DNA from 3 places in the Paenibacillus roseipurpureus genome. Region 3 is predicted to be linked to each of the others. Evidence: riboswitches for the same ligand, from Rfam matches in the RefSeq annotation. Region 3 holds a riboswitch; each other region holds the start of a gene.

What was found. A riboswitch is a leader RNA that binds a small molecule or an ion and turns the genes downstream of it on or off. The one in region 3 is predicted to bind cyclic di-AMP.
Positions count from the first base shown of each region.
Region 1: it holds a riboswitch for cyclic di-AMP, as region 3 does, so the genes downstream of both, MJB10_RS00935 (ubiquitin-like domain-containing protein) here and MJB10_RS03280 (C40 family peptidase) in region 3, are expected to answer to the same signal.
Region 2: it holds a riboswitch for cyclic di-AMP, as region 3 does, so the genes downstream of both, MJB10_RS13085 (CAP domain-containing protein) here and MJB10_RS03280 (C40 family peptidase) in region 3, are expected to answer to the same signal.

Region 1 covers NZ_CP130319.1:209,011-214,883, reverse strand. The annotation lists gene yabG (sporulation peptidase YabG) at 1-628, opposite strand, end outside; gene rsmA (16S rRNA (adenine(1518)-N(6)/adenine(1519)-N(6))-dimethyltransferase RsmA) at 684-1,592, opposite strand; gene rnmV (ribonuclease M5) at 1,633-2,166, opposite strand; gene MJB10_RS00935 (ubiquitin-like domain-containing protein) at 2,291-3,430, opposite strand; cyclic di-AMP (ydaO/yuaA leader) riboswitch at 3,713-3,907, opposite strand; gene MJB10_RS00930 (ABC transporter ATP-binding protein) at 4,185-4,934, shown strand; gene MJB10_RS00925 (ABC transporter permease) at 4,931-5,873, shown strand, end outside.
Region 2 covers NZ_CP130319.1:2,954,464-2,960,336, reverse strand. The annotation lists gene MJB10_RS13105 (hypothetical protein) at 1-129, opposite strand, end outside; gene MJB10_RS13100 (hypothetical protein) at 371-595, opposite strand; gene MJB10_RS13095 (S9 family peptidase) at 738-3,215, shown strand; gene MJB10_RS13090 (NCS2 family permease) at 3,359-4,657, shown strand; cyclic di-AMP (ydaO/yuaA leader) riboswitch at 4,768-4,899, shown strand; gene MJB10_RS13085 (CAP domain-containing protein) at 4,906-5,553, shown strand; gene MJB10_RS13080 (MOSC domain-containing protein) at 5,668-5,873, shown strand, end outside.
Region 3 covers NZ_CP130319.1:700,728-706,600, forward strand. The annotation lists gene MJB10_RS03245 (hypothetical protein) at 67-522, shown strand; gene MJB10_RS03250 (AIM24 family protein) at 545-1,243, shown strand; tRNA gene MJB10_RS03255 (tRNA-Gly) at 1,327-1,401, shown strand; tRNA gene MJB10_RS03260 (tRNA-Arg) at 1,405-1,481, shown strand; tRNA gene MJB10_RS03265 (tRNA-Pro) at 1,502-1,578, shown strand; tRNA gene MJB10_RS03270 (tRNA-Gly) at 1,597-1,667, shown strand; gene MJB10_RS03275 (hypothetical protein) at 1,810-1,983, shown strand; cyclic di-AMP (ydaO/yuaA leader) riboswitch at 2,054-2,221, shown strand; gene MJB10_RS03280 (C40 family peptidase) at 2,225-3,112, shown strand; gene MJB10_RS03285 (hypothetical protein) at 3,291-3,950, shown strand; gene yyaC (spore protease YyaC) at 4,131-4,664, shown strand; gene MJB10_RS03295 (ABC transporter transmembrane domain-containing protein) at 4,742-5,873, shown strand, end outside.

The DNA of each region.
Region 1 (5,873 bases), 490 kb from region 3:
GACAAGCGCCCGCTACAATGATTAGCGTATCGCGATTGCGCTCGTATTGACGAGCCACGCGAACCGCGTTCACGAAGTTCTGGGAATTCTTATAGCTAGTCAGGCTGCCAGGGCTGCCTTCCTGCCTGTTCTTTAGAATGCCATCATGACCTGTGATGACCACAATGTCGGGCTTAATTTGCGGCAATAGACGTTGCAGCGCTTCGGCCATTTGTGATTCATGAAAGAAGAAACCTTCTGCCGGCACACGCAATTCGCCGTACAATTGCATGCTTTTCCGCAGGTAGCTCGGGTCTCCATCAAGATGCAGCACCCGACCGGGCACTTCGAAATAGGAATTATGTTGGTGATTCTTTTGTTTATGTTGAACGGTTTGTTGGTTTTTCTCTTGCAGATGCACTTGAGCCACCGCCAACCGACGCAAGGACTCCCGAAATTCAGGCGAGCTGGATCGCGGATGATCCAAGGTTTCTTCCTTGTTGATCTTCTTCAGATCTGACAGCGGCGCATCCGCCAGCAGTCGGTAATCTACACCTCGCAGAATGGCTTTGAGATGCTCGATGCGTTCAATTTTAAACATGACGTCGCCGCCATAGGAAATACGGGTTACAAAGTCTCCTTGCCTCATCGCACAAATCCCCTCCTACGGGTATCCTATGGCGAGACTAGGCATTTGGTGCGGGTTATTTGCAGCCGTGCGCGCGCAGGGCCGTTGCTAAGCGAGCAAATTCCTCCATGCTTAGCGTTTCACCGCGGCGTGAAGGCTCAATCTGGCAGCCGTTCAGGAGCGCTTCCAGCTCCGATTTATTCTCTTTGCTAAAGAACCTTGCCGCGAGGTTGTTGTAAAGCGTTTTACGGCGCTGTACGAAGGAAGCTTGCACGACAGCGAAGAAGAAGTCAACGTCCGCCACCTCAACAGGCGGCGTTTGACGCACACGCAGTCGAATGACTGCAGAATCCACATTCGGCTGTGGAACAAAGACGGTGCGCGGCACGATCGTGACTAGCTCCGGCACGCAGTAGAACTGCACGGCAATGCTTAAGCTGCCGTAATCTTTGGTGCCCGGCTTGGCCGCCATGCGGTCAGCCACCTCTTTTTGAATCATCACGACGATATTCTCCAGCGGAAGCTTCTCCTCGAGAAGCTTCATGATGATCGGCGTCGTGATGTAGTAGGGCAGGTTGGCGACGACACTGACGCCATCCACGCCCTCGAAGTGCTGCCGGAACAGCTCCGGCAGGTTGGTCTTCAAGATATCCCCATGAATGACAGTGGCATGGGGGTATGGCGCCAGCGTTTCGTCCAGAATGGGCAGCAAACGCTGATCGATCTCGACGGCCAGCACGCGGCCCGCGAGCTTGGCCAGTTGCTGTGTGAGTGCCCCGATGCCAGGGCCGATCTCGAGCGCAGCCTTCGTTGGCCCAAGCTCAGCGGCCGACACGATTTTGCCCAGAATGTTCTGATCAATCAGGAAGTTCTGGCCTAAGCTTTTCTTCAGCACAAGTCCGTTTTTCTTAATAATCTGCTTCGTCTTACTCGGTGTGGCTACATCTTCTGCGGTTACAATGACTTCTTGTCCGTTTGTCGTCATAGAATAGACCTCGTTATCTATAGGTTTTCGTACTCTTGATTCAATTCAAATGCTCGAGGGCCGCCTCGAATTCCTCGCGAGAAATCTGAAACATCGCGCAGCGTTTATAAAATTGCTTGCCATTGCAATAACCGATGCCTAAGGCGTTGCCTACGGCCAAGCGTCGAGCCGCCGCGTCCGGGTGCACGATGAGGCCAGCGGCGATCAGATCTTCCATCGCAAGCTGCGAGACCGCGCCGTCATATTCCGTGCGCAGGTTCTGCAGCGCCTGGCGAATCGTCTCTGGCGTCGCATTCTCGACGCCGATATCACCCTTATACGCAGCTTGCTCCTGTGTAATGAACGCATGCTTGCAGCCTGGCACCTTGGCTGCAACAATCTTGCGGATCCGCTCACCAGCGTGGTCAGGATCCGTGAATATAATAACGCCTCGGCGCTGCTGGGCGAGCGCGATCCGTTTGAGCACGGCTTGCCCGATGGCCGAACCGCCCGTCTCAATCGTATCCGCCTCCACAGCCCGCTTAATGGCAGCTGTATCGTCTTTACCTTCGACAACGATCATCTCTTTAATCATGAACCGTTTTCCTTCCTAGCCCCCAGTACGCAGAAAAAGAAGAGGGGTCTCCTCTTCTTTCGCGCAGGCAGTCGCCAAGCTACGTGTATAGGGTAGTGTTCCCGCCGAAACGAACGTTTACACGTTAGTTCTCTGACGGTTTTTTGGGACCGACAATGTAGACGGTATATCCTTGTTTCGTTCCGAATTTATTGGCATAGCCATGATCTTCGAAATAAACATCGATCATCTGGCCTTTCACGCCGCTGCCGATATCCTCAGCACGACGGAAGCCAAGACCTTCAATGTAGACCCACCAACCCAGTGGAATCACCTTGGGATCAACAGCAATCGTGCGCCCTTCCGTTACAGTCGTCCCTGTATAGGTTTTACCGTAACCGTAAGCACCCTCATCTTTTCCCGTCGATGCTGCGTCCGCTGAATAAGCGGTGAGCTTCACATTCTTAAGAATTTGCTTATAACCGAAGGTGACACCATTCTTAGATACTTCATCCACACTCGGTGAGGAGGCGGAGAGCACAACAACGGGATTCTTCGTGCCAACGGCAACTACTTTGCTAATACTTTCTGTTTGTACTTCTTCACCCACAACTGCTTCCGCGACTAAAACGCCGTCCTCGAAAGTCTTTTCTTTCTTCTTCACCAGTACGCCTTCTTTACCCTCTTGAACGACTTGCTCTTTCCCTTTGAGTAAATTAGCGTCACTCTTCTTCTCTGTCTCGAATGCGATCGGTTCAGAGACTTCCTCCGTCACTTTGGTCACACGTACGATTTTGACTTCATCGCCAGCGCCGAGAGCGGCTGTCGGTTCGGGAGTGATGCGATCGTTCTCCCCAAGTGCAATATTTAAACGTTGCAATGCACTTTCTACCGTTCTTGCAGTTGTGTAAACAGTGGTGGTCTTTCCATCAGCAGTCAATTGAATTGGCGAAGCATGCTCGATGACGATTTTATCGCCGCCCTTGATTTTGGTCGTCAGGGCGCTCGAAATTTCATCGTGTTCACCAATCGTTATGGCTTGTTCATCCAGTAGGCGTTGCAGGACCCATTGCTTCGTGTGCACAATAGTTTCTTGTCCATTCACAACCACGGATACGCTCTTGGTAGCCGTTCCGTACAACAACACCAAAAACATGAAAGTCATTGCGATTGAGATTAGAGCTAGGCTTAAAATCAAACGCAAGTTTTCATGCTTCCATCGCAATGCGAAGGACATGCTGGATGATCGTTTTACATGGGTCTCGCTAAATGAGATACTGCCCACTTCTTCGGTCCTCCTTCAAAGCCTCGCCGCCAGGTTACAGCATGATAAAATTTGACGCGACTAAGGTTTTTAGTTAACTTAACGTGCTCGCCGTCATCGGTGGTACTTACGCCGAATCGGGTCGTCCCCCCCTTTTCACCTCTTCAACATCCTATGAATTCCAGGTCATTTTATGTCATCTGATCTGTGTAGAACCCTGTATGTGGACAAAAAGCCAGCAAGAAGAGGACTCTTCTCGCTGGCTTAGTTTGCATAGTGAAATACAAATAGCACGCACGACAATCGTTACCTCTCTTACGCTTACGAGGTTAGCTGACGGATTCGGACGTGAGAGTCGCCCTACTGAGGCGCAAGCTGCTTGCTTACGTCTCTGATTCACCCCTGATACTCAATCTGCTCACTTGCCAGCGTATGAACGCTAATCAAGCTTGCAGTGGTTCCCCCGTTTCCACATTTGGAACTCAGCGAATGGAAAATTGGCAAATTGGATATTAAGTTATTATGAAAAGTATATTACGCTGTTAATCACAACCTGTAAAGGGATATACACCCGTTAAAAAGGGCTAAATTGCTCAAATTTCGATTATTTTTCAAATATAACCTCATTTTATCTGCATTTCTCTAACTATAACGTACGTATACACCTTTTCTTATACCACTGTGGCTAAAACTAGGTTAAAAATTCAAATTTGTTTATAATGATTCTGGAAGATCTCTATTCGAAAATACCAATAATTTGCTATTTAGGGAGGCAATTGAGATGGGGCCCATCTTGCAAGTAAACGCTTTATTCGGGGGATATTTACCAAACAAACCCGTTCTTCACGATCTCACATTCTCGATTCAACCTGGTGAAATGATGGGATTAATTGGACTCAATGGCGCAGGTAAAAGTACTACAATTAAGAATATTTTGGGATTGCTGCAACCTCAGAAAGGATCCATTCACATCAATGGGTTAACCTTAACGGAGAATCCCATCGCTTATCGTTCTACGTATGCCTATGTCCCAGAAAGCCCTGAGCTCTACGAGGAGTTAACGATCCGTGAACACTTGGAACTGACCGCTATGGCGTACGGTGTATCCAAGGCCGACTTCACCACTAGATCCCAATCGCTGTTAGCGCAATTTCAGATGGGAGACAAGCTTAACAGCTTCGCCAGCCACCTTTCCAAAGGGATGAAGCAGAAGGTGATGATCATGAATGCTTTCTTAATCGAGCCCTCCCTATACATCATCGACGAGCCTTTTCTCGGATTGGATCCTCTCGCGATCCGCTCTTTACTCGACCTCATGGTCCATATGAAGCGAAAGGGCGCATCCTTTCTCATTTCTTCGCACATTTTGTCTACAATTGAGAAATATTGCGATAACTATGTCGTACTTCACAAAGGGCATCGGGTCGCACAGGGTGATTTAGTCGAATTGCGCGCACAAACAGTGCTGCCTCATGCGTCATTAGACGACATCTTCTACAAGCTCGTGCAAGGAGATCCGCAATGAACCCTTCAGAGGATACTACATATGCATTGAATACACAGGCCTTATGGAGGCAGAGATTTAATTATTATTGGAAGGAATCCATGGGCTATTGGCAGTACGCCGCACGGAGCAACTTTATCGGCTTCTTGTTGTTTCTTGTCATTGTTTCTTCCTATTATTATGCAAAAACATTACAGCATCTTCCGACAGATTATCCGTACCTATGGATCGTGCTTCTCGTGCTCACGCCTTCCCTATCTGCCAGCTCCATACGAACATTAACTCGCAGTGCAGACCGCATGTTTCTATTACGTATCGAGCATGAAATGGGCATCTATTTTAGAAGCAGTTTCCTGTATAGCTATCTCATGCAGAGTGTTTGGCTTCTACTAGCTTGGGTGGCCGTGGCACCGCTGTATTACCACTGTTTAGGCTCTAAGGCACAACCTTTTCTATTGATGCTCATCCTGTTTCTTCTATTAAAAATAGTTCACCTATCCGCCAGTTGGCAAGAAGGTAGATTCGTCTCTGAGCGAACGAGATTCGCTTCCGTCTGCTTACGTTGGGCAGCTTCGCTAGCCCTGCTCACCATCCAATTTCACTATAGCGTCCTTTGGGCTAGTCTAGCTGCATTAGTTCTATTATTCATATGGCTGGCGGTATTCCGCAATGTGTCACGCTATTTCATTGGTTGGGACTATTTGATCGCCAAAGAAAAGCAACAACAGGCAAAACTCTATGCCTTCTTCAACTGGTTCATTGACGTGCCTCAACTGCCAACGCGAATAGCCCGCCGAAGCTGGATCAGCGGACTTACGCGAGCTGTCCCATTTCGACAGGATTCAGCTTATCTATACATCTACACCAAAACATTGCTGCGAACCGAATTGTTCGCGATTCTCCTGCGTATTACCATGATTAGCGCCTTAGCCATCGCTGCTTCGAACACCGCTTCCGTAC
Region 2 (5,873 bases), 2.3 Mb from region 3:
TAAACGTTTGAACAAACTGATTTGTTTCTTCCGCCGAAGCGTTAGACGTACACCTTCAATGAGCAGTAAAGAACGTAATGAATCGCGACGATTAAGTGAATGTAACCTTTTGATGAACTGCTCGTCCATATCAATCATCCTCCTATAAGTACACACAATTCGTTGGTGAACTACCATCACGCATACTAGTATTATAGGGGAAACGCTGAGCGAAGAATGTCATTTCGTTGCATGCGAAATCAATTCTTTTGTCGAAACCCAGAGAAATTCTGACCTGCCAAAAAGTGGTTTACATGTTTCTCCATAGGGCACCCAATAGGGTTGATTTTTTCCTGTAGTCAATATTTTGTCCCATCGGAAACTTGATTTTTTAAAATGAAATTTCGACATAAAACATAGTCCCATCATCGCGAAAATAGAAGGCGATTTCATCCGTTACCGTGCTCATCCGGACCGTTTTCGGCGAAAACTCCTCAATGATGCCTCGATCCACCTGGACTAATTTACCTTTCCCATCCGTCTGCCATACAGAAACCGTGGATTGGGAAATGGCTGCAGCGAATAAATCACCATCTGATCTCAATAACTTTTTCATCCGCTTAATCCTCGCTTTCTAGTTGTAATGCTTTATGCACATATATATGTCTACGATATGCAAGCTATGAATCTATGATTATAACCTGATTTGGTATATAATGGGGCAGGTATGTTGTATGCAGATGACAAGGAGGAACACAATGAAGGTTTTTTTAACAAAAGGAATCGTTTCCACCATGGCAGCGGCATGGATTGCTATGGCTGCGATTCCGCTAGGCGCCCAGGCGAGCGGTAGTGATCTTGCTTATCCGGACGTCTCCGAAAGCCATTATGCAAGTCAAGAAATTGCGAAATTGAAACAACAAGGCATCGTTACAGCGGAAAATGACGGAAGCTTTCATCCCGATGACGCGATTACTCGCGGGGATGCAGCCGTTTGGTTGAGTAAAGCGTTACATTTGAATAAGCCGAAAGCGCTGAATGGTTTCCTTGATATTACCGAGAAAAGCCCCTATGTGGATGCTGTAAATGCGTTGAAGGAGCATGCCATTGTTGAAGGCAATAATGGGATGTACGAACCAGATTCGTTCTTAACGCGTGAACAGATGGCTAGCTTGCTCGTACGTGCCTTCCAACTGAAGGACAATGGCATTCAGGCGTGGCTGAAGGACGAAGCCCAGATTGGGAAATGGCATCATGATGATGTGGTGAAGCTGAAGCAAAATTTCATAACGGATCAAATTACGTATATGCCACAGGATCTTGTAACGCGTGCGCAGCTTGTTTTATTCCTTTCTCGTACACTGGCGCAAAAGGAAATTGCTACTTCGGGCGAGACCTCCTTGGATGATTTCTTACGTCTGCCAGACAGAGCAGTAATGCGACTATCACCAGACAGCCAAACCTTGGCCTATTTGCATCCTTCGGACAATAACCGTATGAATATCTATATTCAGAAGCTAGGCGAAACGGCGAGTAAGCAAATTACGAACGTCAAGGATGAATATATTAGCAAAATATTCTGGATTACGAATAACGTGCTGGTCTACGTTGTGGATACGGGTGGAACAGAGAATACACATCTCCGTGCGCTCCAAATAGATGGTTCAAGTGACAAGGATCTGACGCCGTTTCCCAACGTCAAGGCGGACTTATTGGATGTGATTCCAAGTAAAAATGAGAGCGATATTGACATTCTAGTCACCATGAACAAACGCGATCCGAAGATCATGGATGTATATCGCATTAACTTGCTAACAGGGCAATTGTCCGTACAAGAAACGAATCCAGGGAACATTGCGTTTTATTTGACGGATAATTATGGGCATATTAGAGCGGCGTTAGCTAAAGACGGGGAGAAGAAGACACTTCTTTATCGGGAAGAGGAGACGAAACCCTTTGATCAAATTGCAACTTTCGATCGGAAGGATACGTTTGCTCCCGTCATGTTTTCCTTCGATAATAAGCAGCTGTTCGCAGTGTCTGATGTGGGCCGGGATAAACAAGCGCTCGTGGTGTATGATCCGATATTGAAGAAGGAAACCGAGATCATTGATATGAACGATCAATACGATGTCGATGACTTCTTAGTCTCGTATGCGACTGAATCCATTCTTGCTGTCTCCTACGAAGGAGATGACATTCAGACGAATTATCTAGATGCTGGCTTTGAAAGAGTTGCTGGCGTAATTTCATCCTTACTGAAAACGACGCAATGGAAAATTCTTGGCTCCGTCGATAAAGAGAACTTCTTAGTGTATTCGAATGATGATACATCGTACGGTAGTTACTATTACTACAGTCGTAAAGGTCATTCCCTACATAAAATTGCTGACATCAATCCTTACTTGGATGCGACGAAAATGGCTGACATGCAACCTATCTCCTTCAAAAGCAGAGATGGACTCCTTATTCACGGCTACTTGACATTGCCGAAAGGATTGCCACCTTCTAAGCTTCCCGTTGTAGTTCATCCGCATGGCGGCCCATGGGCACGCGATTCCTGGGGTTTTGATCTAGATGTTCAATTGCTGGCGAGCCAAGGTTACGCCGTTCTTCAGTTGAATTATCGTGGTTCAACTGGTTATGGCAAAGAGTTTCTCCACGCAGGGGATAAAGAGTGGGGACGAAACATGCAAAACGACATCACGGACGGCGTGAATTGGCTGATCAAGCGAGGAACTGCCGATCCTGAGCGAATTGCGATATATGGCGCATCATACGGCGGATATGCCACTTTGGCGGGCCTGGCATTCACGCCGGACTTGTATGCAGCAGGTGTTGATGTAGTCGGACCTTCGAATTTATTCACATTCCTGAATACGATGGCTCCTTATTGGGAGCTTAGTCGTCCAGAAATGTACCAAGAAGTTGGTGATCCCGTCAAAGATAAAGCACGACTCGAAGCTGCTTCACCACTTTTACATGCAGATCAAATCAAAGCACCGCTCATGATTGCACAAGGTGTGAACGATCCTAGAGTGAATAAGGCAGAATCCGATCAAATGGTCGCAGCCATGCGCCAATTAGACGTGGATGTGCCGTACATGCTCAAGCAAGGTGAAGGACATGGTTTCTACAAGCCAGAAAATGAACGTGATTTCTATCAAGCACTTATTCAATTTCTTAATAAATATGTAAAGAACAAGAAGACGAAGAGCACAGAAACGGCGAACTAAATAGGTGAGACGAACACCTCCTGTTATCGGAGCTAGCGGCATTCTTTTTATGAATGCGCTAGTGCATGATAGGAGGTGTTTTGCTGACTAACAATCCAAATATTGGGGAGAATAAACGTATCTCATTCTCAGGAGGCGCCTGCATGGAGCGTTTGTTTAAATTGAAAGAACGAGGTACGAGCATTTCGACTGAAATTATCGCGGGAGTGACCACATTTCTGACGATGGTCTATATCGTTATTGTGAATCCAGGCATATTGAGTACAACAGGGATGGATTTTCACGGCGTGTTTATGGCAACGGTGCTGGCGAGCATAATAGCTACATTGATTATGGGTCTTTTTGCAAACTATCCGATCGTTATCGCGCCTGGCATGGGGCTAAACGCTTATTTTGCTTTTACAGTTGTTGGCGGCGGGGGAGTTGATTGGCAAGTAGCTTTAGGGGCTGTCTTCATTGAAGGAATCTTATTTATCATTCTGTCGTTGACATCGTTCCGCTACGTCTTGCTTGACGCTATTCCAGCCAGTTTGAAGCATGCCATCACGGCTGGTATTGGGCTTTTTATCACCTTCATCGGCCTGCAAAATGCGAAAATCATCGTCGCCTCTCCAGCAACCTTGCTGACGTTGGGAGATTTGAGAGTACCGATGACAGCTGTGACCTTAATCGGATTGATCGTTTCCCTCATTTTATTAGCTTATAAAGTTCGTGGCTATTTGTTTTTCGGCATGTTAATTACCGCAGTGATCGCTTGGATGATGGGTTTGCTGACGATGCCTGATGCTATCCTTGCAGCGCCTTCTGGGCTATCGGCAACAGCTTTTAAGCTTAATCTAAGCGATATCTTCACAGGGAGTATGTACACGGTCATTTTCACATTCTTATTGATTACCCTTTTCGACACGACAGGGACGATGTTAGGGGTAGCTGAGCAAGCTGGGTTGCTGCAAGGCAACAAATTTCCGCGTTCGCGCGGGGCATTATTAGCCGATGCAGTAGGGACAACAACAGGTGCACTGCTAGGGACAAGTCCAACGTCAGCCTATATTGAATCCAGCTCAGGTGTCGCTGTTGGAGGCAGAACGGGTTTGACAGCCGTGGTCGTTAGTGTGCTGCTTGCGCTAACTTTGTTATTTTCCCCAATTGTTGCCGTGCTTGCCAGCATTCCCGCGATAACAGCGCCGACGTTAATCATAGTTGGATTTCTCATGATGAATGTGCTTCGCAAAATTGAGTGGCATGACCTGGAGGAAGCGTTTCCCGCATTTCTCATTGTGGTCTTAATGCCACTTACCTATAGTATCGCAACGGGGATCGGGATTGGTTTTATCGTGTATCCGATTCTCAAAGTGGTTAGAGGCAAGCGTCGGGATGTGCATCCCATTTTCTATTTATTTGCGGTCTTATTTTTCGTTCAGATCGTGTTTTTCACTCATTAAGCCGATCCATAAACCCTTATGGTGCCTGACTTGCGACGTATTGGCATATTTTGAGCCATGTTTGAAACCGTCTCTCATGTTACACTTTGTAAGACCCAAACGGGTCACAAACAACATAAAGGCCGAAGTTTCATAGGAAACACGGGGGACCCAACTTTGGGGTGAAGCCGCTTCTGCGGCCGGGTGATTACTCTTTGACCCGAATCCGACAGCTAACCTCGCAGGCCGTAAAAAGGAGAGGTTTCAACATGAAGCGTTACATGAAATGGGCAGCAACAGGTGCACTTAGTTTGAGTTTACTTGTCGGAGCTAACGCGGCAATGGCCGCGACTGCAACACATACAGTATCAGAGAATGATACGATGTGGTTAATTTCTAAGAAATATGGTGTAAGTCTGACGGAACTGATTAAAGCAAACCCGCAGATCGCCAACCCCAATATGATTTGGTCGGGTATGCACGTCACTATTCCGAGCAAAACGGCAGGGACAGGGACTGGATCCAACACAGTGACGACGCCTTCGCAATCTACGTTTGCCAGTCAAGTGGTGACGTTAGTGAATCAGGAGAGAGCGAAAGCTGGGCTCAAAGCGTTAACCGTTAATAGCGCCCTCACAACCATGGCGTTGGACAAGGCCAAAGATATGTACAACAATGGCTATTTCGATCACACGTCGCCGACGTATGGCTCCCCATTTGATATGATGAACCGTTACGAGATTAGCTATTCGTACGCAGGCGAGAACATTGCCAAGGGTCAACAAACGCCAGCAGCCGTCATGACGGCATGGATGAACAGTGCTGGCCATCGTCAAAACATTCTAAGTCCGAATTACACACAAATTGGTGTCGCTTATTATAATGGCGAGTGGGTCCAAGAGTTTATTAGTACGTAAAAATAGGCAAGATGAAGAAACCAGTAACGTTTCCGACGTTCACTGGTTTTTTTGCTTTTTAAACATGATACAATAAGCTGAAGCAATTTTAGCGATCGGGAGGAGCTCAATCTTATGCATTCAATCGTTGGTCATATTACAGAAATCAACCGTTATCCCATTAAATCTTTTGCTGGGGAACGCTTATCCGAATGTCAGATTGAACCTTATGGCATGTTAGGTGATCGTCATGGCACTTTCTATGATACGACGAAATCGGGATGGTCGCGGTATGTTACCGCTCGGAATATTCCGAAAATGTTAACCTATCAGGCTAGCTT
Region 3 (5,873 bases):
GTATGGGGGTGATTTTTACGTTAAAATAGAAGATAATGTCGAGTAGCTGTGGGGGAGGCCTGTCGTATGTGTATTCGGAACATGGCGAGGAAGGGACAAGCAGGTATGGTCCTGATCAGCTTGATAGGATTATTGTACGCGGCTCCTGTTGCTCACGCTTCTTTGTTAGATCGTGTGAAAGATATTTATCAACTGCCAGGTCATGTCGAGCAAATTCAGAAGGATTATGAAGCGACCAAGCAAGAGCTTGCTGATCAGAAGGATAAGCTGGCCGAGGCGGTTAAACAATCGCAAGAGATCGAAGATCGTCTGCTGCGTCAGAATGAGGATCTGAAAAAGGATAATGCTCAACTTCAAGAGCGTTTGAAGGCGATGGAGCAAATTGCCCGCGATAAAGATCAGCGCAATCGTAAAATCCTCTACATGGTGATTACCGCTGCAGCCCTGGTTGTAGGTTATTTCCTGCTAGGACGTGTGTTCCGATTGATCGTATGGCGAAGACAGAAGCGCGGACTGCGGTAGAAGGTGAACGGGGGGTTTGGGGATGGAGGTTATCTATGTAAATGAAGGCGCGCTAGCCAGAATGGCCACCATGCGGCTCCAGAAGGGCGAAGCTGTGCATGTTCTGCATCCCAACCAAATCGTTGCGTTCCAAGGGAAGCCTGAGCAGCGCGAAGACGCGTTGATGAAGCTGCCCAGCATGCTGAGAAAAAAACGATTCATCCAGTCACGGGTGAGCGGTCCAGCGCAGATGATGTTAGGCCTTCCAGAGGGCTATAACATGGCCGTTTTGCCGTTAGAGGCAGAGGATGACCTCCTATTTGAGTTTCGTCATGTGCTGTTCTATACAGAGGGAGTAACGTTTACGACTCATTTGCAAAATATGAAGAACACGCTCATCACGCAGGATCTGGTGAAAATGCAGTTTCAAGGGCCTGGCACCTTGGGTTTGTTAACCACGGGGCCTCTTTTCAAGATGGCTTTGGATCCCGAGCAGCCCCTGTATGTTGATGTGCAATGTCTCGTTGCGTATCCGCGGCAGGCCAAGCTTCGCCTCAGTGTGTATGGGAATACGCTGGCCAGCCAACATATGAACTATCATTGGGAGATGACGGGGCATGGGCATGTGCTTATGCAGCCGTGCAAGCCTGACCCTAAATTAGATGAACATATGAAATCGGATAGTCTGTTGCGCCGCATTGCGCGCGAAGTGCTGCCGTTTGGCGGGGTTTTTATCAAATAATGGGTGAATTGAAAAAACAGTTGCAAATGGGATAGATTCCTGATATATTATTCCTTGTCGCCTCAAGCGACAAAACATACCGTGCGGAAGTGGCTCAGCGGTAGAGCATCGCCTTGCCAAGGCGAGGGTCGCGGGTTCGATCCCCGTCTTCCGCTCCATAAGCGCCCTTAGCTCAGCTGGATAGAGTATTTGACTACGAATCAAAAGGTCGGGAGTTCGAATCTCTCAGGGCGCGCCATTTACACTTTCTATACACTACGGGACGTAGCTCAGCTTGGTAGAGCACCTGCTTTGGGAGCAGGGGGTCGCATGTTCAAATCGTGTCGTCCCGACCATTTCTTACATTTTGATATGCGGGCGTAGTTTAATGGTAGAACTTCAGCCTTCCAAGCTGATCGCGCGGGTTCGATTCCCGCCGCCCGCTTACTGAAAAGACCACCTTCGGGTGGTCTTTTTTCATGCAAGGGAATTGAACCCCAAGGGTTCGACCGCCCGCTAGGACGGTTTTCTTAAAGGGGATCCCCAACTATAATAAAGATAGTTTTGATCAATGGAGGGAAACCAATATGACGAAGCAATTTGCCATCGATGTCGCGAAGAAGCTATACCGGGAAAACGATCAGTCTTACTTTGTGATCCGTGATCCTGAAACGGATGAGTTCAAAGTGGTTGATAAGAAAGAAAGAGATCTCCGAAATTTGAATGCATGGGTCGTTTTTAGTATAGAAACAGATATATAGACAACGGGTTGGAAACACTTACCACGGTGAAAATATTGCCAGCCCAAAACGAATTGTGCTAGTCTAACATAGACAAAAAATGCCGAATCGCCGAGCAGCAAAAGCTCGCGTACGGGGGACTTCTTTACTTGGGGTGAATGAACAGAAAGCTCGTCAGCATCTTGACGAAGGGACTGCACTAGGGAAAACCTCTTCCCGAACCCGTCAACTAACCTCGGAGGCTTCAAGGAGGCACAATCTTTTGAAACTTTTTGCAAAAAGTCTTATTTGTTCATGCGTGCTAGTTGGCGCAGCTCTACCCGTGTTCACTTCTCCATCCGTACAAGCTGCTGCACCAGATGCCGACTCGGTGAAGGTTCAGCTCAATGATCAGCTGCTTCAATTTCCTGAAGTTCAGCCGTTTATTGATGCGGAAGGCACACTTCAGGTACCACTTCGTGTGTTATCTGAAAAGCTTGGCTACCAAGTCGGCTGGTCTAAGCAAGGTGACGACATCGTTGTCACGCTGGTCAACAAGGATCAACAGATCCAATTGACGACGAACAATGACCAGGCGCTTGTGAACAGCAAGCCAGTTACACTAGAAAGCAGCCCGACGTTGAAAGAAGGAAGCACGGTGGTTCCGCTTCGTTTCATTACAGAAACGTTTGGATCTCCGATTGTGTGGAACGATCCGAACAAAATCGCGATCGTTGAGGCAGATGGCAACAGCCATAAGCCTGCCTACATCGCGCCGCCGCTAGCACCTGCTGTGCCGAAGGTTGTGCAGCCAACGTTGTCATCCCAGATTATCCAAGCGGCAACGGCGTTCCAAGGGACTCCGTACCAATGGGGAGGCACAACGCCCAAGGGCTTCGATTGCTCTGGCTTCGTCCGTTATTTATACGAAGCGAAGGGGATCGATTTGCCTCGCACCTCGGTGCAAATGTATGATCAAGCAGGGACAAGGGTGACGGACTTGAAGGCGGGAGATCTCGTATTTTTCGCATCCAATATCGTCAATCATGTCGGCATTTATCTGGGCAATAATCAATTCATTTCTGCGACAACCTCAAGCGGGGTAACCGTAGACAGTCTCGCCAGCTCCTACTGGGGATCCAGATATGTAGGTGCAAAGCGCGTGCTTTAAGGCCGAGGCTGACTCGCCAGCCTGCCAACGAATAAGGGCATCTGTTCGTCACGACTTTCACGAAGGTGAAGCATGGCGAGCAGGTGCTCTTTTAACGTCATGCGATTTTAGTCGAATTTTTGAGAATTATCGCCTATAATGGAGGAATGGTTGGAAGAAAGTAGGTGATGGGTACACCGTGCAAGTCAGTGTCTGGAAAAGCTGGTTTCATAAAATTAAATTGTCGGGTCGAACAGACCATGGGATAAGCGTTGAATCGGGACCTGTCATTCCGGATGAGATTCGGAAGGTCATTGAGCAATTTTTCAAAACGTATAATCATTTCAAAGGTGCTAGGGACATTCAGACCGACACGTTTATTCGCGAAGTGTTCTATGCAACGAGGCAAGATCCCAAAGATCAGCGCTCGATCGGAGAAATGGAATCTTATATTCAAAGTAAGAATGTGCATCGTTTGCGGCTGAAATCGCATGTGATTGATGAGTATTTGCGCATCGGTGAGAAGGTTTGCATGATTGGTGTAACGAGGGAGTTCAGTAATGGACATCGTAATCGTGTACTCTATTTTATCGTGAATGAGGAAGGGGCTTGGCGGTTCCACCATATCGTCCGATCACACCACGGCAAAATTATTGAGAAGTTCCACGTGAAGGAACAAGTGGGGTTTGTGGTTGGCGATGAGGGGGCAGCACTTCTTTTCTTAACCCATGCAGATTCGACGGATGCCAGCACCTATATGATCGGTGATTTCGTACATATGGAAGGCTATCTGGAAGTCGAGCAAGAGATCAGCGCACAGCTGTACTATCGGGTTGTTCGGATGAATCGCGTGCATTGACCAGGCGGATAGTGGGCATTAAAAAGGAACATGAATAGGCTTTGCTCGATTGAGTAACGCTTATTTGGTGTGCGCACAGTATGGGCAAGGAAAGTGGACATTGCCTGCCTCCATATGAAAGAATAGAACGTAACAGATTAAGGAAGTTAAAGGACTGAAGTGCCTTAGAAGGAGGCCAGCATGGGGGAAGATCAGATCGAGCTACAGGAACAGTTTTGGAAAAAAGTAAATGGAGAAGAGTTAAGCGATCTTCTGAAAGGGATAGCGGAGAGTCGATCGCTGCACGCGAGGACACTTGCATTCGTATGCATTGGGACGGACCGCTCGTCAGGCGATGCCCTGGGTCCGCTTGTGGGAAGTAAGCTGGCAGAGCTCGGCTATGCCCATGTGATTGGTACGTTAGCGGCACCGTGTGACGCGAGTAATTTGGCTGAACGGTTGGCGGAGATTCCACCCAATGCCGTGGTGATTGCCATTGATGCCTGCTTGGGGCAGAAATTAAGCGTAGGCAAGTATCAACTGTCCAACCAGCCGCTGGCGCCTGGGAAATCGGTTGGGAAAGTGCTGCCGCCGATCGGGGATTACACGATCGCGGCGATCGTGAATATGGATGGCCCGAGGCAATATCAAGTTTTACAAACGACATCGTTATATCAAGTAATGCGAATGGCAGAGGAAGTGACGAAGGCGATCGTGCATGCCTTCCCCATATAATTGAAACAAGCAAGGAACAGAAAGAGGAGAGTGAGTTGCACGTGATAGGAGCAGGTGGACTAGGAGGTCCTGGCGGAATGGGACGGCTGTCTGACGGCAATCGCCCGAAAGCGAAGCTGAAGGATGTATCGATTCGTCGTATTTTACAATTGTTCAAAAGTTACTGGGGGCAGCTGATGGTGATCATCGGCTTAGCGCTGCTTGCGGCAGTTATCGGGTTAATTCCGCCTCTTGTGATGAAAGAAATCATCGATACAGCGATTCCAGAAGGGCATGTGAAGCTGTTGGCGGTTATGGCCTTTCTGTTGATACTTTTGCCTGTGCTAAGCGGCGTGCTGGGTGTCTGGCAGAATCACCTCAATACCAAAGTAACGCAAGGGGTTATCCGAGATTTGGGGCAGTCGTTGTTTCATAATTTGCAGCGGCAATCAATGGCTTTTTTCACCGACGCGCGTTCGGGCGAAATTGTGCAGCGTATCACGGGAGATGTGCAAGCGGTCCAAAGTGTTGTGACCTCGCTGGTGGTCTCGTCGATTACGCAGATCGTTATCGTCGTCACGACCATTGGCATTCTATTTACGCTGGATTGGAAGTTAGCGATTATTTCTGTGTTGATTCTTCCTCTTTTCGTGCTTCCTGTCAAAAAGGTGTCCAAGCTGCGCAAAGCGCTTCGCATCGAGACGCAGAAAGTACGTTCCGATATCACGTCTCAGTTGAATGAGAACTTCGGGATCTCGGGTGCGTTGCTGACGCGGATTTTTGGCAGAGAGAAACAGCAAGAGCTTGAATTTACGGCGATGAATCAAAAGGTGATGGATCTGGAGCTGCGGCTGAACCTGGTCGGCCGCTGGTTCGGGATGGCGACAAGCACGCTTGGTCCGTTAGGTACCGCGATTATTTATATCTACGGGGGTTACTCCGTGATTATGGGGCATATGACGCTAGGGTCGATTGTCGCATTCACTGCGTATTTGGGGCGGTTGTACATGCCGGTAGGGACGCTGCTCAACCTGCATGTTGAGGTTGCGACGGCGCTAGGGGTGTTTCAGCGCATTTTTGAGTACCAGGACATGGTGCCGGATGTCATGGATGTTCCAGGAGCTCGCCCGATCGGGACGGTAGCGGGGCGTGTGGCGTATAAGCAGGTGTCGTTTGCTTATAGGCCGGGCGAACAAGGTGGGGCAAAGCAGGGCGGGAAGCCCGGTGATC